Regions from separate parts of the Serratia liquefaciens ATCC 27592 genome, predicted to be linked through region 4. Evidence: predicted binding sites of a transcription regulator. Region 4 holds the regulator's gene; each other region holds the start of a gene.
The links. Region 4 encodes PhoB, which activates phosphate uptake and scavenging genes when phosphate is short. Its sites were predicted from a motif close to CTGTCATAAAACTGNCNNAT; they were not measured.

Region 1: a site for PhoB is predicted at 2,250-2,269, ahead of M495_RS06985 (heavy metal response regulator transcription factor). Genes of this name have one in related genera too.
Region 2: a site for PhoB is predicted at 3,425-3,444, ahead of ugpB (sn-glycerol-3-phosphate ABC transporter substrate-binding protein UgpB). Genes of this name have one in related genera too.
Region 3: a site for PhoB is predicted at 3,144-3,163, ahead of pitA (inorganic phosphate transporter PitA). Genes of this name have one in related genera too.

The regions. Positions count from the first base shown of each region.
Region 1 is NC_021741.1:1,483,975-1,489,030, reverse strand. It holds gene M495_RS06990 (heavy metal sensor histidine kinase) at 93-1,517, opposite strand; gene M495_RS06985 (heavy metal response regulator transcription factor) at 1,514-2,185, opposite strand; gene M495_RS06980 (hypothetical protein) at 2,326-2,952, shown strand; gene M495_RS06975 (cytochrome b/b6 domain-containing protein) at 2,967-3,575, shown strand; gene M495_RS06970 (molybdopterin-dependent oxidoreductase) at 3,565-4,332, shown strand; gene ygbI (DNA-binding transcriptional repressor YgbI) at 4,408-5,056, opposite strand, start outside.
Region 2 is NC_021741.1:226,111-231,166, reverse strand. It holds gene ugpE (sn-glycerol-3-phosphate ABC transporter permease UgpE) at 1-829, opposite strand, end outside; gene ugpA (sn-glycerol-3-phosphate ABC transporter permease UgpA) at 826-1,713, opposite strand; gene ugpB (sn-glycerol-3-phosphate ABC transporter substrate-binding protein UgpB) at 1,876-3,195, opposite strand; gene M495_RS01015 (aminotransferase-like domain-containing protein) at 3,509-4,696, opposite strand; gene livF (high-affinity branched-chain amino acid ABC transporter ATP-binding protein LivF) at 4,802-5,056, opposite strand, start outside.
Region 3 is NC_021741.1:4,970,662-4,975,717, reverse strand. It holds gene uspA (universal stress protein UspA) at 165-611, opposite strand; gene uspB (universal stress protein UspB) at 1,225-1,560, shown strand; gene pitA (inorganic phosphate transporter PitA) at 1,636-3,138, opposite strand; gene M495_RS23180 (BaiN/RdsA family NAD(P)/FAD-dependent oxidoreductase) at 3,440-4,639, shown strand; gene M495_RS23175 (putative oxygenase MesX) at 4,951-5,056, shown strand, end outside.
Region 4 is NC_021741.1:961,164-966,219, reverse strand. It holds gene M495_RS04445 (PstS family phosphate ABC transporter substrate-binding protein) at 1-221, opposite strand, end outside; gene phoR (phosphate regulon sensor histidine kinase PhoR) at 236-1,552, opposite strand; gene phoB (phosphate response regulator transcription factor PhoB) at 1,577-2,266, opposite strand; gene sbcD (exonuclease subunit SbcD) at 2,491-3,723, shown strand; gene sbcC (exonuclease subunit SbcC) at 3,720-5,056, shown strand, end outside.

The DNA of each region.
Region 1 (5,056 bases), 520 kb from region 4:
AGCCCAGCGGTAAATGAAAGTAAATAGTTTCGACCAGGCCGGATAAACGGATTTGGCCGCCCCAGCCAATCAAATCCGACGTGGGAAATAGGCTATTCTTGCGCGGGGAATATCAGGCTGAAGGTGATGCGAGCAGTATTTTCTTCGACAACACAATGGGCGTGCGCTGTGCCGCCATGCAGTGTCATGATCGCACGGACGATCGCCAGCCCCAGTCCGCTGGCATGGCTGCCGGAACTGCGGGCGGCATCGGCACGATAGAAGCGGTCGAACAACTTGTTCAGATGCGCAGGGGAGATCGGCGGGCCCTGATTGATAACCAGTATCGCCAGCCCACCATCGGCCTGACTGACAGCCTGCAGCTGTACCTGACTGTTTTCATCGGCATAGCGTACCGCGTTGGAGACCAGGTTACTCAATGCGCGCTGAAACAGCATAGCATCCGCCATCCATTGCCCTTCTCCCTGGCAGACCAACGTAATGCCGCGTTCTTCCGCCAAACCTTCGAAGTAGTCAGCCACCCGTTGCAGCTCTTGTGCCACATCAAGCCGCTGAGGGTTCAACACCGCTTGCCCTTCGCCGGCGCGCGCCAGAAATAGAATATTTTCCACCATACGGGAAATACGCTCCAGCTCCTCCATGTTGTTCGACAACAAGGTTTCATACTCTTCCACACTGCGCGCCTGATACAGCGCTACCTGACAGTGCCCCATCAGTGCCCCTACCGGCGTGCGGATTTCATGGGCCAAATCTGCGGAGAATTGCGTCAGGCGCAGATAACCTTCATTCAGGCGATCCAACATGGCGTTGAACGAACGGGTCAGTTGCTGCAATTCCTTCGGTACCCCGTGCTCGCTCAGGCGAGTCGACAGCGTGTTCGGGGTGATCACCGCCGCCTGCGCCGCCATTCGCCACAGTGGCTGCAGTCCGCGGCGCATCACCCAGTATCCCAGCAATGCAATCAGAATAAATGCCACCGCGACGGCGGCGACGATCCGCCAGAGATAACGCGCCAGCATCTTCTGCTCATTGACCATCACATGGGCAGCCGAGATTTGCAGCAGGTTACCGTCCTCCAGCCTGACCAGTGCCGATGCGGCACGCAATGGCACTCCTTGAGCGGTCACTCCGCCTTGAACCGCGCTCAAGCGCTGCGGCGTGCCGACCGGCGTCGGGATCACCGGTGGCAGGATCAACCTCGCCGGATTCACGTTGATTAACGGTTTTTTCCCCGGCTGCTGAAAAATCAGCACGTCCTGTTCGTTACCCAGCATATTTTCGAACAGGCCGGTATTCGCCGTCAGACGCTCCAACGGAAAACGCTGACTCAGCAAATTGCGGTAATACTCCACCCGGCCGGTAACCTGCAAATCGCTACGGGTAGTCATCTCCTGACGCATTGCACCGTACAGGTAGCCGCCCGCGCCGCTAACCACCAGAGCCGCCACCAGCGCAAACAGCATGGCGCTGCGCAACGTCAGTGACAAGACGCGCCAACGCTGGATCACGGCCTTCATGAACGCGGTTCGCAAACGTAGCCGATACCACGCACGCTGTGGATCAGCTTGACCTCGAACGGCCGGTCAATCTTGGCACGCAGCCGCTTGATGGCGACATCCACCACGTTGGTATCGCTGTCAAAGTTCATGTCCCAAACCTGGGAGGCGATCATGGTGCGTGACAACACCTCCCCCTCGCGTCGCACCAACAGGTGCAACAACATAAATTCTTTATTGGTCAGCGCGATCACCTGCTCCTGCCGCACCGCTTTACGGCGCAGCACGTCGAGCTGCAGGTCGGCTATCACATAGTGATCGGCTTCACGTACCGTGCCACGCCGCAGCAAAGTGCGCAGACGCAACACCAGTTCCGTAAAGGAGAAGGGCTTAATCAGGTAATCATCGGCACCCAGTTCGAGGCCATGAATGCGATCCTGCACCCCATCTCGTGCGGTCAGAAATAGAATGGGCACATCACTTTTCTTGCGCAGTACCTCGATAATCTGCCAGCCGTCCAGCCCCGGCAACATTACGTCCAGCACGATAGCGTCATAGCCGTGTTCCAGTGCCCGAAACAGGCCGTCGGTGCCGTTACGTGCCAAATCGACGCTGTACCCCGCCTCTCCCAGCCCCTTTTTCAGGTAATCACCCGTGCTGATGTCGTCTTCAACCACCAGTATTCGCATTATCGCCACCTCATGACTCTTGCGGAAATACTAGCAGTTCTGGCGGACATTCTTGATGACATTAATGTCATCAAACGGACATGGTGCTGTCCCCGGTGTTCAACCATGCTTAACCGGCAACCTAAACAAAGGAGAACCTTATGATTACCCGTCATCGTTTTGCCGGTTTACTGCTTTCCACTCTCATGCTGTGCAGCGGTGCGGCCGCCGCAGCGCAAACCCCAGGCAAGGTGATTGCCCCGCTGCGTGGCGTTATCGATCAGGTGAGCGACACCAGCCTGCAGGTCACCGATCGCAAAGGGGAAAAGGTCAGCGTCAAGCTCAATGACCAGACCCGAGTGCTGAGCGTGTCGAAGGGCACGCTGGATGATATCAAGCCGGACAGCTTTATCGGCACCGCTGCCGTACCGCAGCCGGACGGCTCTTTGAAAGCGTTGGAAGTGCACGTGTTCGCAGCCAGCCTGCGTGGCACCGGCGAAGGCCACTCGGCCTGGGAATCCGCCGACGGTAAGGTCGACACCATGACCAACGGCACCGTGGGCAAACTGGTGAAGTCCAACGGCCGCACCCTGACCGTGACCTACGGCAACCAGCAGAAAACCGTTAACGTGCCGGAAGATGTGCCGATCGTCACTCTGGATCCCGGTGACCACAGCCTGTTGAAACCGGGTGCGCATATCGTGTTGTTCTCCGCCACGGACGATAAGGGCGAACGCGTCGCTACCCGCATATCTGCCGGCAAAGACGGTACCGTTCCACCGATGTAATTCAGGAGTGCATGATGAAAAGCAACGCGCCGCGGCCGGTGCATCGCTGGCCGGTCCGCCTGACCCATTGGATTAACCTGTTCGCCATGGTCTGCATGTTCATGAGCGGCTGGGAAATCTATAACGCTTCGCCGCTGTTCGGCTTCCGCTTTCCGCCGCAAGTCACGCTCGGCGGCTGGCTGGGCGGCGCGATCGGCTGGCATCTGGCGGTGATGTGGCTGCTGGCCTGCAACGCGCTGTGTTATGTCTTGTGGAGCCTGTTCAGCGGCCACTTGCGGCGCGATCTGCTGCCGCTTGGCCTCGGCGCGCTGCGGCGCGATATCTGGCAAGCCGTGACGCTGCGGCTCAAACATCAGCATGGTCATTACAACGCCATTCAAAAGCTGATGTACCTCGGCGTACTGCTTCTGGGGCTGCTGCTGGTGCTCTCCGGACTAGCCATTTGGAAACCGGTGCAGTTACAAGGTTTGGTTAGCCTGTTCGGCGGCTTTGACATTGCGCGTTACGTACATTTTTTCGCCATGGCAGGCATTGGCTTATTTGTGGTGATTCACCTGCTGATGGTGATTATCGTGCCGCGCACGCTTTGGGCAATGATAACGGGTGGCAAACATGACGGATAAAAAACAACGCCCCATGGCACCGGGGCTGGAACCGGCACAAAAGAAACAGCTGGTTAATTTGCAGCGCCGCCTGATGCTTCGCTCCGGCCTGACGCTGGGTGGCGTCGCCATGCTGACCGGCTGCAATCTGCAGGACGGTGACCAGGTGGATAAAGTGCTGTGGGCAATGTCCCGCTGGAACGATCGGGTGCAAGCCTGGCTGTTCAACGGCCAAAAGCTGGCGCAGACCTACCGTTCGGATCAGATTACCCATCCGTTCCCGTTCAACGCGTATTACCCGGAATACAACGTTCCGGAAGTGGATCTCGCCAGCTACCGGCTGGAAGTCTCCGGTAAAGTAGAAAAAAAGGCCCCCTGGACGCTGGAGCAACTGCAACGCCTGCCGCAGCAAAGCCAGATAACCCGGTTAATCTGCATCGAGGGCTGGAGCGCCATTGGCCAATGGGGTGGCGTGCCGCTGCGCAATTTCCTGCAACACATCGGGGCGGATCTGAACGCCCGTTACGTCGGATTCAAATGCGCGGATCGTTACTATTCCAGCATCGATATGGCCACCGCCCTGCATCCACAAACCATTCTGGCGCTGGATTTCGGCGGCAAGGCGCTGCCGGCCGATTACGGTTACCCGCTGCGGCTGCGGGTGCCGACCAAGCTGGGCTTCAAGAACGCCAAACATATCGCCGCCATTTTCGTCAGCGATACCAATCCCGGCGGTTACTGGGAAGATCAGGGCTATAACTGGTTCAGCGGCATTTAATTTCTGCGTAGCGCTGCGCAGAGAGCTCACCCCCGCTGGTACATTTATTCCGACGCTGTTAATACGAGGCTATGTTCAGCTTTTCTCCCCGGTCGTCATCAGCGTGATATCCGCCTGCAGGATCGCCTCTCGCGCTGCGGCGGGCAGATTATCATCGGTAATAATCGCGTCAAATACCGCAATCGGCAACGCCAGATAGGTGGCTATTTTACCGTATTTTGAGGTATCGCTGAGCAGGATACAGCGGCGACTGGCGTCAACGATGGCTTTCTTCACCATCACCTTATCTTCATTGGGCGTCGACAGGCCGCGCATGCTCCATGATGAAGCGGAAATAAACGCCAGGTCGATAAACAACCCACGTAGCGCCTGAGCTGCCGCTTCACCAACGCAGGAACGGTTCTCACGACAGACGGTGCCGCCGGTGTGAATGATCTTGCACTGGCTGTGTTCTATCAGGTAGCCCGCAATCACAAAATCATTGGTGACCACCGTCAGATCCTCGCGCTCACTGAGGTGCTTTGCCAATGCCAGCGTAGTGGTGCCCGCATCCAGATAAATGCAGCTGTTGGGCGGGACCTGCCGGGCAGCCAACTGACCAATGGCCGCTTTCTGTTGGCTGTACATCCCTTCCTTATCCTGATGAGAAGGTTCAATCGCCACCCGTTCAGCAGATTGCACCCCGCCTGACACTGCCAGTACCGCGCCCTGCTCCTCCAGTTTT
Region 2 (5,056 bases), 740 kb from region 4:
CCAGGCCGCGTACAAACCAGCGCTGCATCAGAAGAACCACCGTCAGCGGTGGAATTAAAGTCAGAATCATCGCCGCCATCACCTGATTCCACTGGGTCGGCGCGCCGGAGGTGGAGATCATGCTCTTGATACCCGCCACTGCGGTGCCCATCGAGGCATCGCTGGTGATCAGAATCGGCCACAGGTACTGGTTCCAGCCGTAGATAAAGGTGATGACAAACAGCGCCGCCAGATTGGTCTTCGACAGCGGCAACACGATATCCCAGAAAAAACGCATCGGGCCGGCGCCGTCAATCCGCGCCGCTTCCAGCAGTTCGTCCGGTAACGTCATAAAGAACTGGCGCAGCAGGAAGGTGGCGGTCGCCGACGCCATCAGCGGCAACGTCAGGCCGGTGTAGCTGTCCAGCAGGTTGAGGTTGGAGATAACCTCCACCGTCGGGAAAATACGCACCTCAACCGGCAACATCAGGGTGAGGAATATCAGCCAGAAGAACAGGCTGCGCAGCGGGAAACGGAAATAAACGATGGCATAGGCGGACAACACCGACACCACAATCTTGCCGAAGGTGATGGCCAGCGCCATCACCACGCTGTTCAACAGCAGCAGCGAAAACGGCACTTTAAGGTTGCCCACGCCACCCTGCCAAATATTGCTGATGTTTTCCCACAGGTGACCGCCGGGGATCAGGGTCATCGGCACCTGAAACACCTGTTTGTCGTCCAGCGTTGCCGCCACAAAGGCCACGTACAGCGGGAACAGCACCACCAGCACGCCGATAATCAGCATTACGTGGCTGAAAATGTCCAGCCCGCGTCGGTTCTCAATCATTGGTAACGCACCTTACGTTCGACAAAACGGAACTGGATCACCGTCAGGCCAATCACCAGCAACATCAGGATCACCGACTGTGCCGCAGAGCTGGACAGATCCAGACCGGCAAAGCCTTCACGGTAAATCTTGTAGATCAGCGTGGTGGTGGACTGTACCGGTCCGCCGCCGGTCGCAGCATCGATCACCGGGAAGGTATCGAAGAAGGCGTACACCAGATTCACCACCAGCAGGAAGAAGCTCACCGGCGTGATTAACGGCAGCACCAGATTGAAGAAACGCCGCACCGGGCCGGCACCGTCAATGGCCGCCGCCTCAACCAGAGAGCGGGGAATTGACTGCAACGCGGCCAGGAAAAACAGGAAGTTATAGCTGATTTGCTGCCATACCGAGGCCAACACCACCAGGAACATCGCCTGCCCGCTGTTTTGCGCGTGGTTCCAGCTGTAGCCCAGTCCGTTGAGGAAGTGGGTAATCAGCCCCAGGCCGGGGTTGAACAGGAAAATCCACAGCACCGCCGCCACCGCGGGCGCCACGGCGTAAGGCAGGATCATCAGCGTCTGGTAGATCCGGCTGCCGCGCAGCACGTAATCCACTAACGCGGCGAAGAACAGCGACACGACCAGCCCGATACCCGCCACCAGGAAACTGAAAATCAGCGTGGTGTAAAACGAGTCCAGGTAGTAAGGGTCGTGGAACAGTTGGGTAAAGTTGTCCAACCCGACAAACTGGCTGGACAGGCCAAACGGGTCGAGGCTTTGCACCGAATACCACAGCGCCTCGCCGGCGGGCCACAGAAAGAATATTGCGGTGATCAGCAACTGCGGCAGCACCAGAACATAGGGCAGCCAACTGCAGCCGAAACCGGGACGATGTGAACTCATCATTAGGGACTCATGAAGACAAAAAACGGATGACTCGAAGCAAGGCGTCGCGAGCAAAGCCAGTCTGGGTGCGGACAGCGCACAGCTCCCGGAGTGGACATAAAGTCCATGAGGAGAGCGAGCACTGCCCAATCCCAGAATGGCAAAGCGCAGTAGCCGCTATTACTTAGTCTGAGACTCGAAGCGACGCAGCAACACATCACCGCGCTGTACGGCGGCATCCAATGCCTGCTGTGGCGTTTTCTTACCGGTCCACACGCCCTCCAGCTCTTCATCCACGACGGTGCGAATCTGCGGCATATTGCCTAAACGCAGCCCCTTGGTGAACGGCAATGGCGGCTTGTTCAGCATTTGACGCGTCGCCACGTCCGCCCCTGGGTTCTTGTCATAGAACCCCTGTTGTTTGGTCAGGTCGTACGCTGCCGTGGTGATCGGCAGATAACCGGTCTTCTGGTGCCACTCGGCGGCGATTTCCGGCTGTGCCAGATACTGCAGGAACTCGGCTACGCCTTTGTAGGTGGCGGCATCTTTACCGTTCATCACCCACAGGCTGGCGCCCCCGATAATGGCGTTCTGCGGTGCATTTTTGGCATCGGCGTCATACGGCATCATGCCCACGCCATAGTTGAATTTGGCGTAATGCTTGATGTCCGCCAGCGAGCCGGATGAAGCGGTGGTAATCGCACAGTCACCGCTGTAGAACTTCTCGGTGGATTCGTCTTTACGGCCGAAATAGGTGAAGTCACCTTTTTTGTTCATCTCTTCCAGCAGTTGAATATGCTTGACCTGCAACGGCTTGTTGAACTCCAGCTTGGCACTCGCGCCACCAAAGCCATTGTTCTCCGTGGCGAATGGCACGCCGTGCCAGGCGCTGAAGTTCTCCAGTTGGATCCAGCCCTGCCAGCCGCTGGCATAGCCGCATTTCATGCCGGCTTCACGCAGTTTGGCGGTGTCCGCCGCCAGCTCCTGCCAGGTTTTCGGCGGCTGGTCTGGGTTCAAACCGGCTTTCTTGAAGGCATCTTTGTTGTAATACAGCACCGGGGTGGAGCTGTTGAACGGCTGCGACAGCAGGTGTCCACTTTTGTTGTCGGTGTAGTAACCGGACACCGTAGGCACGAATACCGATTCGTCAAAGCTGATGCCCGCGTCTTTAAACACTTCGTACACCGGCTTGATCGCCTTGCTGGCCATCATGGTGGCCGTACCCACTTCATACACCTGCAGGATCGCCGGCGCTTTACCGGAGCGGTAGGCCGCGATGCCCGCCGCCAGGCTCTGTTCGTAGTTGCCTTTGTAAACCGGAACAATTTTGACGTCGGTGTGCGACTGGTTAAAGCGGTCCGCCAGGGAATCCACTTCTTTACCCAGTTCACCCTCCATCGAATGCCAGAACGGGATCTCGGTCGCCGCCAGTGCCTGAGTGCTGACCGCCAGGGTCAACGCGACGCACAGCGTGGTTTTGCGAATAGCGTAGGTGAGCATGCCTAACTCCTGAAAAAGCTGGTGTATCCCCTGCATCTTTCACGCCGCAGCCGTGTTGGTTTCCCGCCATCACCTCAGTCATTTACCTATGTAAACTCCTGAGGATTCTGGCGGTCACCGCCTTGCTGCTACGTGAAATCTATTGGGGCAATAAGCGCGTGAGCGAAAAGAATCAGTTTTTTGTTCGGAAGCTAACATGCCATGCTCGGATGACAGAAAAATAACCGTTAGATGACAGCCATATGACGGAAGAGTGAAGTGCAGATTGCGGTTTGATGTCGGCGACGGGGAAAGATCCCCGCCGCCGTGAGGATCACAGGGAACGGCGCAGGCGGGCAACCGCTTCCTGCATTTGCTGTTCAGTGGCGGTGGCGAACGACAGGCGGAAGGTAGAACGGTCCGGATTGTCTGAGAAGAAGTATTCTCCCGGCACAAACACCACGCCCTGCTGCAGGGTGGTTTTCAGCCATTCGGTGGCGTTGAACGGCTGACGGAAGCGCGCCCACAGGAACATGCCGCCTTTCGGCATATCGAAGCTGATATGGTCACCCAGCTCTTTTTCCACCAGCCCGGCCAGGATCTCACCCTTTTGTTTGTAAGCCGCGCGGATCTTTTCGATCTGCGCCGGCAGGCGATCCAGCCCCAGGTAACACTCTACGATGCTCTGCGACAATGCGCTGGCATGCAGATCCGCCGCCTGCTTGATGATTGCCACTTTATGCAGCAAAAACGGCGGCAGTATAGCCCAGCCCAAACGCAACCCCGGAGCCAGGATCTTGGAGAAGGTCGAGGTATAGATAATGTTATCGGTATGGCCCAGCACCTGTTGCGAAACCTGGTGCAGCGTCGCGTTACGCTCTTCGGTAAAACGCAGTTCGCCGTACGGATCATCCTCGATGATCAGGAAATTGTGCTCGGCCGCCAGCTTGACCAACAGTTCGCGACGCGGGGCGCTCAGGGTAATGCCGCTTGGGTTGCCGAAGTTCGGCACCACATACACGCCCTTGATGCGCTGCGTTTTCAACAGCTCGGCCAGTTCTTCGACCACCATGCCATCGCTGTCGGACGATACCGACATGATGTTGGCTTCCGCCAGTTCCAGCGTCTGCAACGCCGCCAGGTAGGTCGGACGCTCCACCACGAACACGTCGCCGGGGTTCACAATGGCGCGCATCACCAGATCCAGCGCCTGCTGGGAGCCGGCTGTGACCATCACTTCATCGGCGGTGGCGGTGACGCCGCGTTCGGCACACAGCTCGCAGATGCGTTCACGCAGCACCGGGCTGCCTTCGGTCAGACCGTACTGAAAAGCGCTTTTCGGCTGTTCGGTGATCGCCTGATGAGTGGCGATGCTCAGCCCTTCGAAATCAAACAGGGCATCAGAGGGGATGCCGCCCGCCAGCGAAATGACGTTTTCCATCTTACTGTGCTTGAGCAATTCACGGATTGCCGAGCTTTTTACTTTTACGATGCGCTGCGCGAGTAACCCTTCTGTGTTCATTTCTTATTCTTCTCGTAATCGTTAAAAATGTTGTAGGGGTCCGATACGCTGCGCCCGAGTCGCTCGGGGCGAAGATATTCGCCCCCTACCGCTTCGACGGGTATTTCAACCGCCCAGATACGCCGACCTAACTGCTTCGTTTGCTAACAATTCGGCCCCCGTATCTTCCAACACCACGCGCCCGTTTTCCAGTACATAACCGCGATCTGCCAATTTCAGCGCCTGATTGGCGTTTTGTTCGACCAGGAAGATGGTCATGCCCTCTTCACGCAGCTGCTGAATGATGTCAAAAATCTGCTGAATGATGATCGGCGCCAGCCCCAGAGAGGGCTCGTCGAGCAACAGCAGCTTCGGCTGGCT
Region 3 (5,056 bases), 1.2 Mb from region 4:
TATTTTTATAAATATTGGTATGGATAAAACCTGGGGGGAGGATGTTGTGTCTTTAGCGACTATATCACTGGAGGGCGGTTGATTATCAAGCGATTATTGATGTCGGCGGAATGAAAAACGCCCGCAATCGCGGGCGTTGGGCAAGTCTGTTTAGCGGCGCCGACTTAATCTTCGGCTTTTTCGTCTTCGTCACGCAGCGGCACAATCAGCATGTCGATGTGCACGGTGTTGATCAACTGGCGTGCGGAGGACATCAGCTTGCTCCAGAAATCCTGATGGTGGCCGCACAGGACCAGGTCCATATCGTATTTCTTGATGGCATCAACCAATACCTGCGCCAAATCGCCGCTGCCGCTCAGGGTTTCGGTGATCGGATAGCCGGCATTCTGCGACAGTTCGGTCAATGCGTGGTGAGTTTCTTCGGAAATGCGTTTTTGCATATCGCCGAGATTAACGTCGATCAGGCCGGTATACAGGTCGGAATAGTTAACATCTACGTGGATCAGGGAAACTTTGGCGTTGTACGGACGCGCCATAGATACGGCTTTCTCCACCAGGATTTTACTTTCCGGGGATAGGTCTACCGCAATCAAAATGTGTTTGTAAGCCATGAGAATACTCCTTCCATATAATGCCGATTAAAAGGTTAGCAGGCATTTAGCGTACCAGCCTGGCGCTTCAGGTTTCATTTTATCATTCAGATAACACAATGATATGTTGAGGCGATCACACTGCACCGCATCAAAAAACTCTCTTTATCTCCCTACCGTCAGTTTTACACCCGCTGGGCAGAAAAGCCTATCGCCCATGATGCGGTTGCTGGGTTGACCGATTGAAATATAAGCATTCTTAAACAGAGTATAGCCCCAAATGCCCTTTAGGGCAGTGGAAAACACCGGCGGCCTCAGGCAGGGCGGTTATCAGTTATAACCAATAGGTGGATGACAAATGGATGGCTTGCGGTAAATTTTATCTACTGCTTAGGCCAGTTTGCGTTTCATTAACCTACAATAATGACTATAGGCCTTATCATTTCTCCTCTGTATCAAACCTGCGCGTGTGCATCTGCATGGCGATGGGGTGTTTCCAGAGGCGGTGGGTTATGCGCGGCCTGTGCTGTGCAAAGGGGATCGGAGCGGTAAGCTCCAGCAGTAATGGGTGATAGAGGTAGGGCAGTTGGACCCGGCGGAGCGCCGTGGATAACAACGCCTTGAGGAGGCAATCATGATCAGTACCGTCGCGCTGTTTTGGGCTCTGTGTGTGGTGTGTGTGTTAAACATGGTGCGGTATTACTCTTCTCTGCGCGCGCTGTTGGTGGTTCTGCGCGGCTGTGACCCGCTGCTGTATCAATATGTCGACGGCGGTGGTTTCTTTACCGCTCATGGCCAGCCGAGCAAGCAGATACGGCTCGTGCGCTATATCTTCTCGCAGCGTTATGTCGAGCACCATGATCCGGAGTTTATTCGCCGCTGTGAGCGTGTGCGCGGACAGTTTATGCTGACCTCAGCCCTGTGCGGACTGGTGGTGATCAGCCTGGTTGCGCTGATGATTTGGTATTGAATCCGACCGATTCTTTCTGCAACAGACAAAGAAAAAGGCGGCCACCAGGGCCGCCTTTCTCATCAGGCAAACTGCTTAGATCACCTTAAGCGCCAGCCAGTACAGCGAACCGGAAAGCAGAATCGAGATTGGCAGGGTTAACAACCAGGCCAACAGGATGTTCTTCACGGTTTTGCTTTGCACGCCGCCGCCGTCCACGATCATCGTCCCGGCTACCGCCGAAGAGAGTACGTGGGTGGTGGAAACCGGCATGCCGGTATAGCTGGCAACGCCAATCGACAAGGCTGCGGTCATCTGAGCCGACACGCCCTGAGAGTAGGTCATGCCCTTCTTACCGATTTTCTCGCCGATGGTGGTGGCGACGCGACGCCAGCCGACCATGGTGCCGAGTGACAACGCCAGAGCAACCGAGACGATAATCCAGATCGGTGCATACTCAACGGTTTGCAGCAGATCCTGACGCAGGTTTTTCAGGAAACGTTGGTCCTGGGCCGAGGTTTCCGGCAGCTTGGCGATCTTGTCTGCGGTATCCGTTACGCACATCAGCAGGCGGCGCAGATGACTACGCTGTTCTACCGTCAGTTGATCGTAACTTTGCAGATTGTTCAGCAAGCCCTGAGTCAGCTCAATCGCCGGCATGGCGCGCGCGCTGTCACAGTGGAACTCGATAGGTTTATCCGGCGAGACGTCCTCATCCGGGCTTGGCACCAGTGGGGTCAGAGTGACCACGTGCGCCAAGGCGTCGCTGTGCTGCTGGTAATATTGCTGCAGGTGGGTCACGGCATCACGCGTACGGGTGATGTCATAGCCGGTTGCATTCATATTGACCACGAAGCCGGCCGGCGCAACGCCGATCAGCACCAGCATGATCAAGCCGATGCCTTTCTGACCATCGTTGGCGCCGTGCGAGAAGCTAACGCCGATAGCCGACAGGATCAGTGCGATACGGGTCCAGAACGGCGGCTTGCGTTTGCCGTCGACCTTTTCACGTTCCGCAGGGGTCATGTGCATACGCTGGCGTTTCTTGGTGCCACTCCAATAGCGGCGCAAGGCAAACACCATCAACCCGGCGACCATCATGCCGACCAGCGGCGAGATGAGCAATGACAGGAAAATACCGATCATTTTCGGGACGTTAAGCGCATCCACCACCGAAGTGTGGGTCATCAGTGCGTTGGTTAAACCCACACCGATAATTGCGCCAATCAGCGTATGAGAGCTGGAGGCCGGCAGACCGAAATACCAGGTGCCGAGGTTCCAGATGATAGCCGCCAGCAGCATGGAGAACACCATGGCTAATCCGTGCGCTGAACTGACGTTCAACAACAGATCGGTTGGCAGCAGATGAACAATGGCGTAAGCAACACTCAAACCACCGAGCATAACGCCAAGAAAGTTGAACAAGCCAGCCATCACAACCGCAAGTTGCGAACGCATGGCACGGGTATAAATTACAGTAGCAACCGCATTGGCCGTGTCATGAAAACCGTTAATGGCTTCATAAAACAACACGAACAACAATGCGAGAATTAACATCAGGCCGGTATGGAAATCCAGGCCAGCGAACAAATGCAGCATAAGCGTTACGCCAGTTTGTGGACATGAACGCCGCGCATTATCAGTGACAACCGGGGCTGGGGAAAAGGAAAATATGACGTTTTTTTGATTTCGATATGACGAAATGATGGCGTTGGTATGACAAATACATGAAATATCAGCGCGTTATGCTGAATGTCTCGCTGTAATATTTTCTTACTATGGCGTTGAGGGCGGCATGGCTTTACAATCTGCCGCCGTAAAGTTGTCGGTTACCGGTAGCGATACGGCGTAAAATAGCGGCCTTTTGTCGCGATTGTGGTTTTTATTCAGAGAGGCGCAGGTGGAACAGTTTGATGTCGTGGTAATAGGTGCGGGCGCAGCGGGCATGTTTTGCGCGGCGCAGGCAGGGCAACTCGGCTGCCGGGTGCTGCTGCTCGACAACGGCAAAAAACCGGGGCGCAAAATCCTGATGTCCGGCGGCGGACGCTGTAACTTTACCAACATGTACACGGAGCCTGCCGCTTACCTGTCGAATAACCCGCATTTCTGCAAATCTGCGCTGGCACGCTACACCCAGTGGGACTTTATCGATCTGATCAACCGTCATGGCATCGCCTACCACGAGAAAACCCTGGGGCAACTGTTTTGCGACGACTCGGCGCAGCAGGTGGTCGAACTCCTGGTGAAAGAGTGTGAGCAGGGTCAGGTGACGACACGCCTGCGTAGCGAAGTGCTGGGCGTAGAAAAAACCGCAGAAGGCTTCGAACTGGCGCTGAATGGTGAGAAAGTGAGCGCTCGCTCACTTGTGGTGGCCAGCGGTGGATTGTCGATGCCGGGCCTGGGCGCGACGCCGTTCGGCTATAAGCTGGCGGAGCAGTTTGGCCTGAAGGTATTGCCAACGCGCGCCGCGCTGGTGCCTTTTACGCTGCATAAACCGCTGTTGGAGCATTTGCAGACCCTGTCTGGCGTCTCTGTGCCGGCAGTGATCACCGCAGAAAACGGCGTCAGCTTCCGCGAAAGCATACTGTTTACCCATCGTGGCCTGTCCGGGCCGGCGGTATTGCAACTTTCCAGCTACTGGCAGCCCGGTGAGTTTGTGAGTGTTAACTTACTTCCTACGCTTGATCTGGCGGGCTTCCTCAATGAGCAACGTCAGGCACACCCTAATCAAAGCCTGAAAAATACCCTGGCGCTGCACCTGCCGAAGCGGTTGGTGGAATGTTTGCAGACGTTGGGCCAACTGCCGGAAGCGACATTAAAGCAACTGAATCCGACGCAGCAGGCAGCGTTGGTGGAAACCTTGCAGAATTGGCGCGTACAACCCAACGGTACCGAAGGCTACCGCACGGCGGAAGTGACGCTCGGCGGCGTCGACACCAAAGAGCTGTCCTCCAAGACCATGGAGGCCGCCAAGGTGCCGGGCCTGTACTTTATTGGCGAAGTGGTGGATGTGACAGGGTGGCTGGGGGGATATAACTTCCAGTGGGCCTGGAGTTCTGCCTGGGCTTGCGCTCAGGCGCTGGCGGCTCAAAAGCAATAATTTCCGCCGGGGTGATGTAAAAGTCGGCATTTGCTGCGTCGGGCGGAACCGACGCAGCAAATAAAATTATGGTTTAAGACCGATAAATAAATCATGCGTACCGCACGAAACAGAGTAATTCGTCGATATTCAATTTATTGTATTTAGCGGTATTTAAATTATTTGTAAATCAAGTTTTTTGGTATTATTTTTAGTTTAATTATTCTATCTAAATTGATTTAATTAATGGTGGGTAACCTGATTTTATTATTTACAGCGAGTGAAAAACCTCATCTATAATTATTTTTCATGTTTTCGAGTGAGAAATTATTATGAATGGCGTTTTCTTTGTTCGGCAAATACCTATTACCCCAGAACTTCAGGTTACAGAATTAAAAAACCACGCCAATGGTTTCCTGCGCTATAACAATATCAACG
Region 4 (5,056 bases):
AATGCGGTTGGCGCCGTGGAGGAACCGGCGGCCTGGATTTGCAGATTAACGTTGGGATAATGCTGGCTGAAGTCCTGCGCCCACAGCGCCATCAGGTTCGCCAGCGTATCGGAGCCGACGCTAGACAGGTTGCCGGACAGCATGCCATCCGGCTGTGCCAGCGCGCCTCGGCTTGCCAACAGCGCCAGGCAAAGCAACAGCCCTCGGGTGATTCGGATCATGCCAGCCTCTCGCGTTAATTTTTCACCGCATTCTCTGACAAAGCTGCGGGAACAATCAACCGGTTAGGCAAGGTAAAGATAAATCGGGTGCCGATGCCCTGCTCGCTAAGGATCTCCAGCCGCGCATCGTGGTGACTGAGCGCATGCTTGACGATCGCCAACCCCAGCCCACTGCCGCCGGTCTGGCGTGAACGAGCTTTGTCAACGCGGTAGAAGCGTTCGGTCAAACGGGGAATATGTTCGGCCGCGATACCCGGCCCATTATCACTGACCTGAAACTGCGCGCCGCTTGGCGTCTGCTGCCAGCTGACCTCAATATTGGTGCCTTTCGGCGTATGATTGACGGCGTTATACACCAGATTCGACACCGCACTGCGAAGTTGGTCATCGTTACCGAACACTTTCAACTGCTCATTCACCCGGAAGGTGATTTCGTGGTTGCCGCCGCTCAGCGATTGCGCCTCACGTTGTAACACCCGCAACATCAGGGGGATATCAACCCGCTCGTTCATTTCAACGTTAGGCGCCGCCTCGATGCGCGACAGCGTCAGCAGTTGCTTGACCAGTCCGTCCATGCGGCGAGTCTGCTCCTGCATGGTGCCCAACGCCTTACCGCGCAGCGAACCATCCAGCTCTTCGTCGCTCATCATTTCCAGGTAACCCTGCAATACCGTCAGCGGCGTGCGCAGCTCGTGGCTGACGTTAGCGAAGAAGTTGCGCCGAGCCCCTTCCAGTTGACGCATCTGGGTCACATCGCGGGCTACCATCAATAATTGCCCTTCGGAGTAGGGCATCACACGAAACTCGACGTAATGCTCGTTATTCAGTTGCAGCGTCAAAGGGCGGGAGAACTCCTGCTGTTGCAGATAGTGACTGAACTCCGGATAACGCAACAGGTTGAGAATGTGCTGGCCATTGTCTTCCGGCCAGCGGAAACCCAGCAAATGCTGCGCCAGCCCGTTGCACCAAAAGATATTGCCTTCGACGGTAGTCATCACTACCGCATCGGGCAGCGATTCCGCTCCGCTACGGAAGCGTTTGATCAACAGCGCCAGCTCACGGCGCCGACGACGGTTCCGTTGCTGCATCTGATACAAGCCGTAAAACAGCGGTTCCCAGCTCCAGCGGCCAGGCGGCGGCGTCATGCTGCGGTCAACCCACAGCCAGTGGGAAAGTTTGAGTTGATTGTAGAAATTCCATACCAACGCCGCCAGCACGGAGGCCAGCAGCAGCCAGGGCAGATAACCGAAAATCAGCCCCAACAGTAAGGCAGGCAGGCAGAAAAGGGCCAGCTCCAGGGCCAGCCTCTTCCAGGATAGACGTTCTAACACGGCATATTCTCCAGCGCGGCGCGATCAGTAGCGCGTTGAGAATCGGTAGCCGGTGCCCCGAACGGTTTGAACCATTTTGTCATGACCACTGGTCTCTAACGCCTTACGGAGCCGACGGATGTGCACGTCAACGGTGCGGTCTTCCACATAAACGTTAGTGCCCCAGACGTGATTAAGCAACTGCTCACGGCTATAAACACGTTCAGGATGGGTCATAAAGAAGTGCAACAGCTTGAACTCGGTCGGCCCCATATCCAGCGCTTGTTCGTTAGCCATCACGCGGTGTGAGGAAGGGTCCAGGCTCAGCCCTTGCATTTCAATCACTTCTTCCACCGCCATCGGTGAAATACGGCGCATTACCGCCTTGATGCGCGCCACCAGTTCCTTCGGTGAGAAGGGTTTGGTGATGTAATCATCCGCCCCGACTTCCAGGCCGCGCACCCGGTCTTCTTCTTCACCGCGCGCGGTCAACATCATCACCGGAATATCGCGGGTCAGCGCTTCACGTTTCATATGTTTAATAAACTGAATGCCGGATCCCCCGGGTAACATCCAGTCGAGCAACACTAAATCAGGGAACGGCTCAGACAGGCGCGTCACGGCGCTGTCATAATCCTCAGCTTCCAACGGTTGGTAACCATTCTGTTCCAACACAAAGCACACCATCTCACGGATCGGCGCTTCGTCTTCCACCACCAGTATGCGTCTTGCCATCGTCAATCCTGCCAATGTGTTAGCGATCACAGTTGATTGCGGGCGCCATTATGCGTCAGTTTTGTGACACTTTTATGAAAAAAGCGGGCTGTTATAGGCAGTAAGCATAGCGATTATTTCCAACGTCAAAGAAAAATCATTCAGTTGTCATAATGATTGCGTCACGACAGCCGCCGCAACGCCCTTTATAATCACCGCCATTACCCTATCGCCCCGGGAGTGTCATGCGCCTGATCCACACCTCTGACTGGCATCTTGGCCAGTACTTTTTCACCAAAAGCCGCGCCGCCGAGCATCAGGCCTTTCTGCGCTGGCTGATCGAACAGATCGAACAACACCAGGTGGACGCGCTGATCGTCGCCGGGGATCTGTTCGATACCGGCTCGCCGCCAAGCTACGCCCGCGAGCTGTATAACCGCTTCGTGGTGGAACTGCAGCGTACCGGCTGCCAGTTGGTGGTGTTGGGCGGCAATCACGACTCCGTGGCCACCTTAAATGAATCGCGTGAATTACTTTCCTGCCTGAATACCACCGTGATCGCCAATGCGCAGAGCGAAATCGAACAACAGGTGCTGGTGCTGAATCAACGCGACGGCCAACCGGGTGCGGTATTGTGCGCCATTCCTTTTCTGCGCCCGCGCGATCTGCTCACCAGCCGCGCCGGTGAGTCCGGGGTGCAAAAACAGCAGGCGCTGCAAGAGTCTATCGCCGACCACTATCACACCCTGTACCAGGCCGCCTGTGCGCGCCGTGATGCGCTGGGCTTGCCGCTGCCCATCGTCGCTACCGGCCATCTGACCACCGTCGGCGTCACCACGTCCGACTCGGTGCGCGACATCTATATTGGTACGCTGGACGCCTTCCCCGCACAAGCGTTCCCGCCGGCCGATTACATCGCGCTGGGGCATATTCATCGCGCGCAAAACGTCGCCAAATCTGAACATATTCGCTACAGCGGCTCCCCTATCCCGCTCAGTTTTGACGAGTTGGGCAAGGCCAAAAGCGTGTTTATGGTGGATTTCGCGGCGGGTGCCCTGCAGCAAGTCAGCGCGTTGGAGATCCCAAGCTTCCAACCAATGCAGCTCATTAAGGGAGATTTGGCGCAGATCGAGCAACAATTACGGCTGTTCGCCGATTATCAGGGTGAATTACCGGTATGGCTGGATATCGAAGTGGCGACCCAGGATTACCTTAGCGACATTCAGCGTCGCATTCAGCTGCTGGCCGATCAACTACCAGTAGAGGTCGTGCTGCTGCGCCGCAGTAAGGAGCAGCGTCGCCAGGCCATTGAACAGCAAGACAAAGAAACGCTCAACGAACTGAGCGTCACCGAGGTCTTTGAGCGGCGGCTGGCGCAGGAACCCGAGATGGCCGAAGCGCGCAAACAGCGAATGAGTCAGATGTTCCAACAGGTGGTCGAAGCCGTACGGCACCAGGATCAGGAGCCGAACCAATGAAAATCCTCAGCCTGAGATTAAAAAACCTCAATTCGCTGCAGGGGGAATGGAAGATAGACTTCACCGTCGAGCCCTTCGCCAGCAACGGATTATTTGCCATCACCGGCCCCACCGGCGCGGGTAAAACCACCCTGCTGGACGCCATCTGTCTGGCACTGTACCACCAGACGCCGCGCCTGAATGTCACGCCAAGCCAAAATGAGCTGATGACCCGCCACACCGCCGAGTCGCTGGCGGAGGTCGAGTTTGAGGTTAAAGGCGTCGGTTACCGCGCGTTCTGGAGCCAGCGCCGTGCCAAAAACTCCCCGGACGGCAACCTGCAGGCGCCGAAGGTGGAGCTGGCGCTGCGCGATGACGGCAAGATCCTGGCCGATAAAGTCCGCGACAAGCTGGATCTTACCGCCGCGATCACCGGACTGGATTTCGGTCGTTTTACCAAATCGATGATGTTGTCTCAGGGGCAGTTCGCTGCCTTCCTGAATGCCGATGCCAATGATCGGGCCGAACTGCTGGAAGAGTTGACCGGCACCGAGATTTACGGCCAGCTTTCCGAGCGCGTTTTCGAGCAGCACAAACAGGCCAAAACCGATCTGGACGCGTTGCATCAGCGCGCCAGCGGCATTGAGTTGCTGAACGAAGAACAGCGCCAACAGCTGGAAAGCCAGCTCGTGGAGCTCAGTTCGCAGGAAAATACCCTCAGCGAACAGACCCAGCGTCAGCAACGGGCGTTAAACTGGCTACAGCAATGGCAGCAGACGCAGCAGAAACAGCAGGAATACCAGCGTCAGTTGAGCGCCGTACAACAGGAGCAGGCTGAGGCAGAACCCCAGCTGCAGCAGTTGGCGCGCAGCGAGCCGGCAGAGAAACTGCGCCCACTGCTCAACGAACGCAACCGCTGCCGCAGCGATCAACAGGCGCTACAACAGCAGATTGCCCAGTTGACGCAGCAACAGGAGCAACAGCTTGCCCAGATGACCCCGTTGCAGCAGGCAGTGGAACAAGCACGTGCTCAACTGCAGGCGCATGTCGAACACCAGCAGATCCAACAACGTCTGATCGACGAGCAGATCGTCCCGCTCGACCACCAGATAACCCAGTTGCAAAAAACGCAGACAGAACTGCAACAGGCCTGCGATGCCGCCACGCAACAGTATGCTCAGCAACAAGCGGAGCTGGAACAACTCGAGGTTTTACGAGCCCGGCTCACCGCCCAGACCGGACAGCAGCAGGAGCAGCTTAACGGCCTCACTGCCGCACTGGCAGCGCAGCAACAGCAGCAAAATGCGCTGGAAGCCCAAGCCCCCCTAACAGCGCTGCGCCAACGTCAGACCGA